Regions from separate parts of the Gorillibacterium sp. sgz306347 genome, predicted to be linked through region 2. Evidence: riboswitches for the same ligand, from Rfam matches in the RefSeq annotation. Region 2 holds a riboswitch; each other region holds the start of a gene.

Region 1 (2,197 bases), on a different contig from region 2:
CCCGGCTCGTCACGTAGATAACACGGGCCGGGCGCCCTGCTCGTACGTCTCATTCTACGCGCCTCCCGGCACGCCACTTACATACGTCGCGCCAGACATCCCACACTTACTAACCGCCCTCCGGCCGCCTCCCCCGGCCGCCGGCCCCTTACCGGACCGCCGGCTCCGTAAGGTCGCCCCTCCGGCCCGCCCAATGCAGCTCGCTGCCCGGCAGGTCGTCAAACCATGCCGCCTCCTCCGGGCAGTCCAGAATCATCAGCTTGCCGTAATGCCCTTCTTTGGACTGGTGATACTTCAAATAGGCCTTTCCGTGCTCCACCGCCAGAATCTCGATTTTACCGGATGCATGGCTCATGGTCAGCCGGACCCGCTTGCCGAGTCCCGAGGTGCGGGCTTTGGCCTGCTCCACGATCCGGTAAACACGGTCGAGCGGCAAAACAAACGCCTCGTTCCCGGCCACCGGCCGGTTCACGAAGAAATAGTAGGGCGCGATCCCGGCCCAGGACAACCGGTCCAGCAGCTCGGCGAGCACGCCGGGGTCGTCGTTGATTCCCTTCAGCACCGGCGTCTGATTGACCACATGCGCCCCCGCCGACTGGAGGGCTTTCACCGCGCGCAGCGCCTCCTCCGTCAGCTCGCGGGGATGATCAAAATGGGCCATAACGTAAATTTGCTGTCCCCCCGACGAATGCTTCCGGATGGCCTCCAGCAGCGCCTCATCCTCGTAAATGCGCATTGGCTGAAAGGCGGGCATTTTGGAGCCGAGCCGAATGATCCGGACGTGCGGAATTTCCTCCAGCCTTTCCATCAGGGAGATCAGCCGCTGCGTCGAAAGCATCAGGCTGTCGCCTCCGGTCAGCAAAACGTTGTTGATTTCCGAATGGGCGGCGATATAGGCCAGCCCTGCTTCCGGATTGACGGCGGCCTCCCGCGCCCCGCCTCGAAAAAGCCGTTTGCGGAAACAATAGCGGCAGTACGCCCCGCACGCCTCCGAAACGAGCAGCAGCGCCGTGGTCCGGTACTTGTGCTGACAGCCCGGCACCACATAATTCGCCTCTTCGTTGCTTGCATCCAGGCAGCCGTATTCGTCCAGCTCCCATTCGTTCGGGACAACAAGCCGGCGAAGCGGGTCCGCCGGGTCCGACCAGTCGATCAGCCCCAGGTAGTAATCGTTTGCCCGAAAAGCGAATTCCCCGGCGACCCGCTTCAGCTTCTCGCGTTCCTCCGCCGGAATGCGGTCCAGCTTGTCAATGTCGGTGATAAATTGCAGCTTGCTCATGGCGATCCTCCTCCAGAGGGAAAGTGGATGCGCTTGGTGGCAGAATGGAAAGGAACCCGATGGATGAAAACAGAAAAAGACCCCGAAGGGTCTTTTGGAACAAGCAAAAAAGATCGGACCCATCTTCTGCCGACGAGGTTAGCTGACGGGCTCGGGAAGGATGGTTCCCTACATCTGACGACGATTCGCCCCACAAACACGGTTCCCCCGCTTTCCGGCCGAAGCCGGAAATTAAGCGCATGCCATCATGGTACCGGAACTTGGGTTCCTGTGCAATACTTGTCAAACAATTGCCGTATCTTTCGCTCGGCTGCGCCGGACGAACTCAAACAAAATCGCGCATGGAACGAACCTCAATACGGCCCGGGTTTGCGGCTACATACCGGCCGCCGGACGGATCGAGGGCAAAAAACTCCACGGTCACCGGACGGCCCGGAATCAGCGTAAAGAAATTGTCGCTGAAAATACCCTCGGCTTCTGCGGACAGCCACACCTGCTCGGCCAGAGCGTCCGCTTCCAGCACCCATTTCGAGCCGGCGCCGTTTTCCGCATCCCGAAGCCGGATGGAAGGCTCCGCAAGCCGACGGGTTTTGGCATCCGCAAAGAAGGCTTCGGCCGAGGCCGCGATGCTCCCGTCCGCCTCCAGCAGCTCCGCCGCCAGAACCGCCTCGGCGGCGTCGCGGCCCTGCAGCAGCTCGTCCGCCCGGACGGAAAGCGCCAGCACGGAAGCATCGGCATCCACCCGAATATCTTCGGCGCGTTCGCTGATCAGCTTGCCGCCGAAATCCAGCGCGCGGAGGCGAAGCGTGCCGCTGAACGGCTCGGTCCGGTCGGAAACGACGTGCACGTGAAGGGCTCCGTCTTCGGACGGCCGGACGGAAATCAGCACGTCGCGGAAGCCGCGCTTCGCCGCGTATT
Region 2 (2,197 bases):
CGTCGTCCGTCTCCGGTTATGCGTCGGCTCGATCTTCTCAGCCGCCGTTTTCTCAGCCTGGAAAACAATTGCAGGACGAATTTTGAGTCAAACCGCGCCGGAATGTCCAAAAGAGAATAACCGTCGTGGATGAGGTCTTCATCCGTTCATTAAGTTCGGGCCGGAACGAAGCGCGTCAGCCCGTAAATTCTTGCACCCAAACGCCGTTGTAGTAGGCAACGCCGATTTTGGTATAGTTGGCGCTCAAAATGTTCTTTTTGTGGCCGGCGCTGTTCATCCAGGCCGTCATAACCTCTTGCGGCGTCCGTTGGCCTTTGGCGATGTTTTCGCCGGCATAGGAATACGAAATGCTGTAACGGTTCATCATATCAAACGGAGACCCGTAAGTCGGGGACGTATGATCAAAGTAGTTGTTGGCATACATATCTTTTGCTTTGTCCAGCGCCATATTCGACAGCGCCTTGTCCAGAACCAGCGGCTTCAGGCCGGCTGCGGCGCGCTCTTTGTTTACGATGTTAAATACCTGCTCGGCATATTCGGATACACTGGCCGCCGGAGTTGAAGCTGCCGGTGTTTTCGGCGCCGTCGCTGCCGGAGCGGCAGGCTTTTTCGCCGGTGCAGCTACCGTTTTGGCGGGAAGCTGGATTTTCATCCCCTGCCAAATCAGGTTCGGATTCGTGAGGCTAGGGTTCGCTTTGATTAAAGCTTGCAGCGTCACGTTGTTCTTAACCGAGATTTTCCAAAGGGTATCGTTCTGCTGAACGGTGTAAGAGGCGGCATCCGCGGTTCCGGTTCCAAGCAGAGGTGCGGCAAGCAGGGAGCCGGCCAAAACCGCTTTGAACCAACCGTTTTTAAACATGGTGCGTTTCATGAAGACACTCTCCTTAGGCGGCCTGCGAGGTTAGCTGACGGGTTCGGAAAGAGGAGTCCTCCCGACCGGAATGATCCGGTTTCACCCCAATAATGGTTTCCCCACGCCCTGGTCAAGGGCTTCGGCCAAGATAGGTGGTCCGACCGCCTATCATTCTAGCATATGTTTTGCCGATAGATAACTAGAAAAATGTAGAAAAAATAAAAAAACGGCGGTTTTCCGCCGTTTTTTTATTTGAAATCGTCCAAAAGGCCGAACCACTTTCCTCCGCAGCCCGAGCTTTGCGCCGAATGATGACGGTAATCGTTCCTCCGCTCGTCGTACCGGTAATCGGCAGCCCAAAGCGGGCCGCGCAGCGCCACCTCGCGAACCGCGTGGACGATTCGCGCCACCTCGCCGTCCGTCATAATCGGATGCAGGGACAGGCGCACCCAGCCCGGCTTCTCGGAGAGACGTCCGCTTTCCACCCGTTCCCGGATCCGGTCGGACGTTTTTTTGTCCAGGCCGAACAGGAAATGCCCGTATGTACCTGCGCAGGAACAGCCTCCGCGCGATTGAATGCCGAACCGGTCGTTCAATAACCGCACAAATAACGGGAAATGAACGGTTTCGCTAAAAAAGCTGACAATCGGCAGCCGATCCCGCAGCCCGCCGTCCAAAACATGGACCCCCGGAATGGGCCGGAGCCCCTCCAGCAGCAGCCGGGTCAGCGTCTGTTCCCGGGCCGCTATGGCGGCTTCCCCCATCCGTTCCTTCAGCTTGACGGCGTACGCCGCTTTGGCGGCTTGAAGAAATCCGGGCGTGCCTCCGTCCTCGCGTTCCTCCAGCTCTTTGACGTAGGTGCAGCCTCCCCACCGGTCCGTCCATAACACGGTGCCTCCGCCAGGCGCATCCGGCGCGCTGCCTGCGGCAAGCCGCCCGTCAAATACCAGCACCCCGCTTGACCCGGGGCCGCCGAGAAATTTATGCGGAGAAAAATATACGGCGTCAAGCCGCTCCTCTTCGTCGGCGGGATGCATATCAAGCGTGGTGTACGGCGCGGATGCCGTCCAATCGGCAAAGGCCAGCCCGCCATGGCGGTGCATAAGCTTTGCCAGTTCGGCAAGCGGCGGCATGACCCCCGTCACGTTGGAGCAGGCCGTAAACGCGCCGATTTTCACCTTGCGGCTGCGGTGGCGCCAAAGCTCCTCCTCCAGCTTTTCCGGTTGCACCCGGCCCTGCTCATCCGGCGGCAGGATACAGACATCGCTGATCGTTTCCTGCCAGGAGAGCTGGTTGGAATGATGCTCCATATGGGTCAGGAAAACAATCGGCCGGTCCTCCTCC
Region 3 (2,197 bases), on a different contig from region 2:
CGCGCATCCCCGCCTGAACGGCGGCTACCGGTTCGTCAAAGGAATCCGCACGCTGTCGCCCTCCTTTTACATCCTGTACCTGGCCCGGATTCTGCTGACCCTCCTCCCCGTCTGGCTGCTTTCCTCCCGGCTCGGGGAACTGGCGGGCAGCGTAGCCGCCCTTTTCGACAACCGGGAAAAGCTGCTTTTGTACGGGCTGGCGTTTCTGGTGTACGGCTGGCTGCTCCACCTGGTCTTCATTCACCTGCAATTCGGAAAAACGGCCGGAAAACCGCTTTCCGGTACCAGCATCCGGACATTTGCCGGCTTCCTGCCCATCTGCGGGGCGGCGGCGGCCGTTCTGATTCTGTCGGCGCTGCTCTCGGGCGCGGTTAGCGCGGCCGCTCTGATCAACGCCAGCCTGTGGTCCTTCCTGCTGTACCAGGCCTACAGCTTTGCCGGCACCTTTCTCGAGCTGTGGGGTATTGCCGCGCAGGGCAAGCTGTTTGCCGCCAAAGCCGGAGATTTGCCGGAGTAAATGAAGTTTGTGTAAATATATTCTTTGAAATCCGACACTCCATCGCTTCAAAAGGTTTCATCGTTCACAAAATTGTCACATTTACCGAAAAGCAAACGCCTTGCTCCCGCAAACCCGCGGAGGCAAGGCGTTTTTTGGCATAATCCGATCCTCATTATTACCCCTCAACCGCCAATTTGAAACGCATTTTCAAAAAAACCTTCGCTTACGGGGGAGGAAACTTGTCCCAAAGGGAGAATACGTATTTCTATTGATCGAAAACAGCTTTGGTCATGTCACTTTTTGCCGAATTTCCGCCGATGCGGAAAACGGGGGACTTCTTCACCGGGTGAATTGATTCTGATGTCAAGGAATCATAGGGAACCTTCGACCGAACCCTCAACTAACCTCGTAGGCTCCGGAAGGAGAAATTGATTTTGAAGAAAGTTGCTTCGGTTTTGCTCGGCCTTACTCTGTCTGTGGGAGTTTGGGCGGGAAGCGCTTACGCGGATTCCGCCTCCCAACTGGAAGCAAAGGTAGACAAGCTGATCGGGATTGAGTACAGCTATGGCGGCACGACAACCAGCGGTTTCGATTGCTCGGGCTTTACCAAGTATGTATTCAAGCAGTTCGGCATCGACCTGAACCGCAGCTCCAGGGATCAGGCCAAGCAAGGAACAAAGGTCGATCGCGACGACCTTCGGGCGGGAGACCTCGTTTTCTTCGATACGGGAGGAAACGGAATCTCTCATGTCGGCATTTATCTGGGCGACGGCGTCTTTGTACATTCGTCGACGAACAACGGCGTAATCCGGAACAAGCTGAGCGAGTCCTATTACGCCAAGCGCTATGTTACGGCACGGCGCGTATTGAGCGGTGAGGAGTACAAGGAATTCGCCAGTTAAGCTGACGAAGCCTATGGTCGGCAACCGCATACGACTTGGAAAAAACCTGTGAGATCGGGCCCCCGCCCGGGTTCACAGGTTTTTTTCGTCCTGCGAGGATGCTCTTTCGCGCAAGGCCCTGCTAGTGCCGTTCCATGAGGCGCCGGCTCTCATACGGTCGCGGGCCTGACCGCTCAAGCGGTCCGGAACAGCCTCGGACGCAGGCTGACGCCCTCCAGGTGCCCGCGCAGCTGCCCTTGGTACACAAGCGAAAACTCCGGCAGCCGGGTAAAATCGTCCGGCCTCACAAGAGCGGCCGGCTTGCCGGCGATCGGCAGCCCCTCTGCTTCGAACAGCGAAGCGACAAATTGGGAGCAGAAGAAAGCGTATTTCCGCTCCATGCGGATATTCAGCAGCACGCCGAACAGACCGAGCAGGTTGTAGCGATACTGCTCTTTATCCCGCTCAAAGCGTTCTATGTATTGCTTCATGCGCGCGTATGCCTCAGGAGCCACCCGGCAAGCGTAAAGGGCGCAGCTTGCTTCGGCAAACAGTTCCCCGCGCAGGTCTTCCTTTACAAATCCCCCGATAAACGGATTGTGCGCCCGCTTCCGTCCGAAGCTGTACACCTCGTTCAGCTCCGCGTCAAAAGCAATGGAAGCATGGTTCATCGGCGCTTTCGTCACCCATTTGATCAATCGGGTAAACCAGGTCCCCGTATCCGTAAGCAGCACATATACAACCCGTTCTTCGTTCATGCTTCGTCCCGTCCCCATGAATAAATGATGTTTGGTTTCTCTCTATGGCTTAACTTTAC
Region 4 (2,197 bases), on a different contig from region 2:
AGGGACAGCTCCGGCGTCAGCCCCATCGAGAGGCCGACAGTACCGAACGCCGATGTCACTTCAAATAAAATCCGCAAGAACTGCACGTCCTCCGTCGTGGAAAGGACCATGGAAACAAACACCACGAGGAACAGCGCGAAAAAAGTCATCGTGATCGCCTTGTAGATCCGGTCCTTGGCCAGCCGGTTGCGGAAAAAGACAATGTCTTCTTTGCCCCGCAGCATCGCAAGCATAGCGCCGATCAGAATGGCGAAGGTCGTCGTTTTGATCCCGCCTCCGGTCGAGCCGGGCGAAGCCCCGATAAACATCAGGATGATGGTAAAAAATTGCGAAGCCTGGCGCATGCCGAGCACGTCGATGGTGTTCGCGCCCGCGGTCCGCGGCGTTACCGACGCGAAGAAAGAGGACCATGCCTTGCCGGAAAAGGAGAGCGGCTTCAGCGTGTTCGGATTTGTGTATTCAAACAGGAAGAAAACAATGGCGCCCAGCAAAATAAGCGCCGCCGTGCTCGACAGCACCACTTTGGTATGGAGGGAGAACTTCTTGCGGTTGCGGTACTCGTGCAGCTCGGCAATGACGATGAAGCCGATGCCCCCCGTTACGATCAGCCCCATAACCACGAGATTGACAAGCGGGTCATTGACGTAGGAGGTCAGGCTGCTGAACGGACCAGTCAGCGGCCCCATGAGATCAAAACCGGCGTTGTTGAACATGGAAACGCCATGGAACAGCCCGAAGAACAAGGCATCCCCAAGGCTCATGTCAAAAGAAAAGCGGATGGCAAGCAGAGTCGCTCCGGCCCCTTCAATCACCAGCGCGTAAAGTAGCACCTTGCGGATCAGCCGGACAATGCCTTCCATGCTGTTCTGGTTCAGCGCCTCCTGCAAAATCAGCCTCTCCCGCAGCGAGATCCGCCGGCGGAATACGAGCATGATCAAGGTCGCCATCGTCATGAAGCCGAGCCCGCCCACCTGGATCAAAGTCAAGATCACCGTTTTGCCAAACACGCTCCAGTGAAGTCCCGTGTCTACCACGACGAGCCCCGTCACACAGGTGGCGGACGTAGCCGTAAACAAGGCGTCGATAAAAGCAGTCGGCTCTCCGCTGGCCGACGAAACCGGAAGGGTCAGCAAAAACGCGCCGACGACAATGATCAGCGCAAACCCGAGCACCAGAATCTGCGGAGGCTTTAACCGGATAAACAGCTTTTGCAGCAAGGTCCGTTCTCTCCCTCGCCGGGTCCCGCCCGGCTTTTCTATGGTATTAACCCTTTTTCGGAATATCGACCGCGGCGCAAAAAAAAGACATTGGGAAACCAATGCCGGTTGTTTCCTTGCACAAGACGCCTACGAGGTTAGCTGTCGGATTCGGGCAGGCAGGTTACCCTATTCGCCGGACGGCGAAATTCACCCCTGTTGCTTCTGGTTCCCCCGTTTTCACATGCTTCGAAATTCGGCCGATTTTCAATTGATTTGATTATAGCTTGCCCGCCGTACCCGCACAAAGGCAATTTGGGCTGATTTTCGCCGCTAACGCACCATAAACCGAAGGATTCCATCCTCTTTCGGGGGTGGAGACGGCTTTAAGAGAGTTTGGCGTCTGCTTATTCGGATAACCGGCCGAAAATCGGGCCTTCCGCTTATTCCCGGCAGTCATTAGACTCCGCTCGCGGCATAAGGGTATAATAGGCAGGTAGAAGAAAGCCGGTCGTCAGAGGAGGATGTTGATTGGGACTTTTTAAAGCTAACCGGACTTTAATTTTTCTCGCCGTAGTAGGCATTATACTGTATTTGGTCGCCGGCAACTTGTATGCGGCAAATGGAGAAGACAATCCCGATGCGGTCGCGGCCAAACCCGAGGTCACGCAAGAGGCGGCGCAGAACACCGCAGCCGCGTGGTACCGCAGCAAAACCGGAGCCGCGCCGACCGAAACGAAACGTGCGGTATACGCTTCCGATAAGCCGCTAAGCGTCTACGTCGCCAAGAATGAATTGACGGGGCCGTTTCAAGATTTGAAAAGCAGCCTTCCCTTGGCGGATGAGTTTTGGCGTGTCGATTTGTCTTCCGAAAGCGGCAGCTATTCCGTGCGCATCGACCCGAACACTCCGCGTGTTCTGGGCTGGGAGAAAACAGGCGGCTCGCCGGGCGAATCGGCTGCGGACAGCAGCGCCGACGAGGAAATCCGGGCGCTTGGCTT

The links. A riboswitch is a leader RNA that binds a small molecule or an ion and turns the genes downstream of it on or off. The one in region 2 is predicted to bind cyclic di-AMP.
Region 1: it holds a riboswitch for cyclic di-AMP, as region 2 does, so the genes downstream of both, AC6I6H_RS22310 (KamA family radical SAM protein) here and AC6I6H_RS05260 (CAP domain-containing protein) in region 2, are expected to answer to the same signal.
Region 3: it holds a riboswitch for cyclic di-AMP, as region 2 does, so the genes downstream of both, AC6I6H_RS15190 (C40 family peptidase) here and AC6I6H_RS05260 (CAP domain-containing protein) in region 2, are expected to answer to the same signal.
Region 4: it holds a riboswitch for cyclic di-AMP, as region 2 does, so the genes downstream of both, AC6I6H_RS02065 (TrkH family potassium uptake protein) here and AC6I6H_RS05260 (CAP domain-containing protein) in region 2, are expected to answer to the same signal.

The regions. Positions count from the first base shown of each region.
Region 1 covers NZ_JCAPET010000086.1:3,347-5,543, reverse strand. Annotated here, with positions in the region: gene AC6I6H_RS22310 (KamA family radical SAM protein) at 149-1,279, opposite strand; cyclic di-AMP (ydaO/yuaA leader) riboswitch at 1,394-1,527, opposite strand; gene AC6I6H_RS22305 (beta-mannosidase) at 1,605-2,197, opposite strand, start outside.
Region 2 covers NZ_JCAPET010000006.1:52,442-54,638, forward strand. Annotated here, with positions in the region: gene AC6I6H_RS05260 (CAP domain-containing protein) at 176-871, opposite strand; cyclic di-AMP (ydaO/yuaA leader) riboswitch at 876-1,008, opposite strand; gene AC6I6H_RS05265 (aminotransferase class V-fold PLP-dependent enzyme) at 1,102-2,197, opposite strand, start outside.
Region 3 covers NZ_JCAPET010000028.1:3,858-6,054, forward strand. Annotated here, with positions in the region: gene AC6I6H_RS15185 (hypothetical protein) at 1-517, shown strand, start outside; cyclic di-AMP (ydaO/yuaA leader) riboswitch at 791-929, shown strand; gene AC6I6H_RS15190 (C40 family peptidase) at 934-1,401, shown strand; gene AC6I6H_RS15195 (hypothetical protein) at 1,575-2,138, opposite strand.
Region 4 covers NZ_JCAPET010000002.1:111,918-114,114, forward strand. Annotated here, with positions in the region: gene AC6I6H_RS02065 (TrkH family potassium uptake protein) at 1-1,217, opposite strand, end outside; cyclic di-AMP (ydaO/yuaA leader) riboswitch at 1,328-1,468, opposite strand; gene AC6I6H_RS02070 (CPBP family intramembrane glutamic endopeptidase) at 1,728-2,197, shown strand, end outside.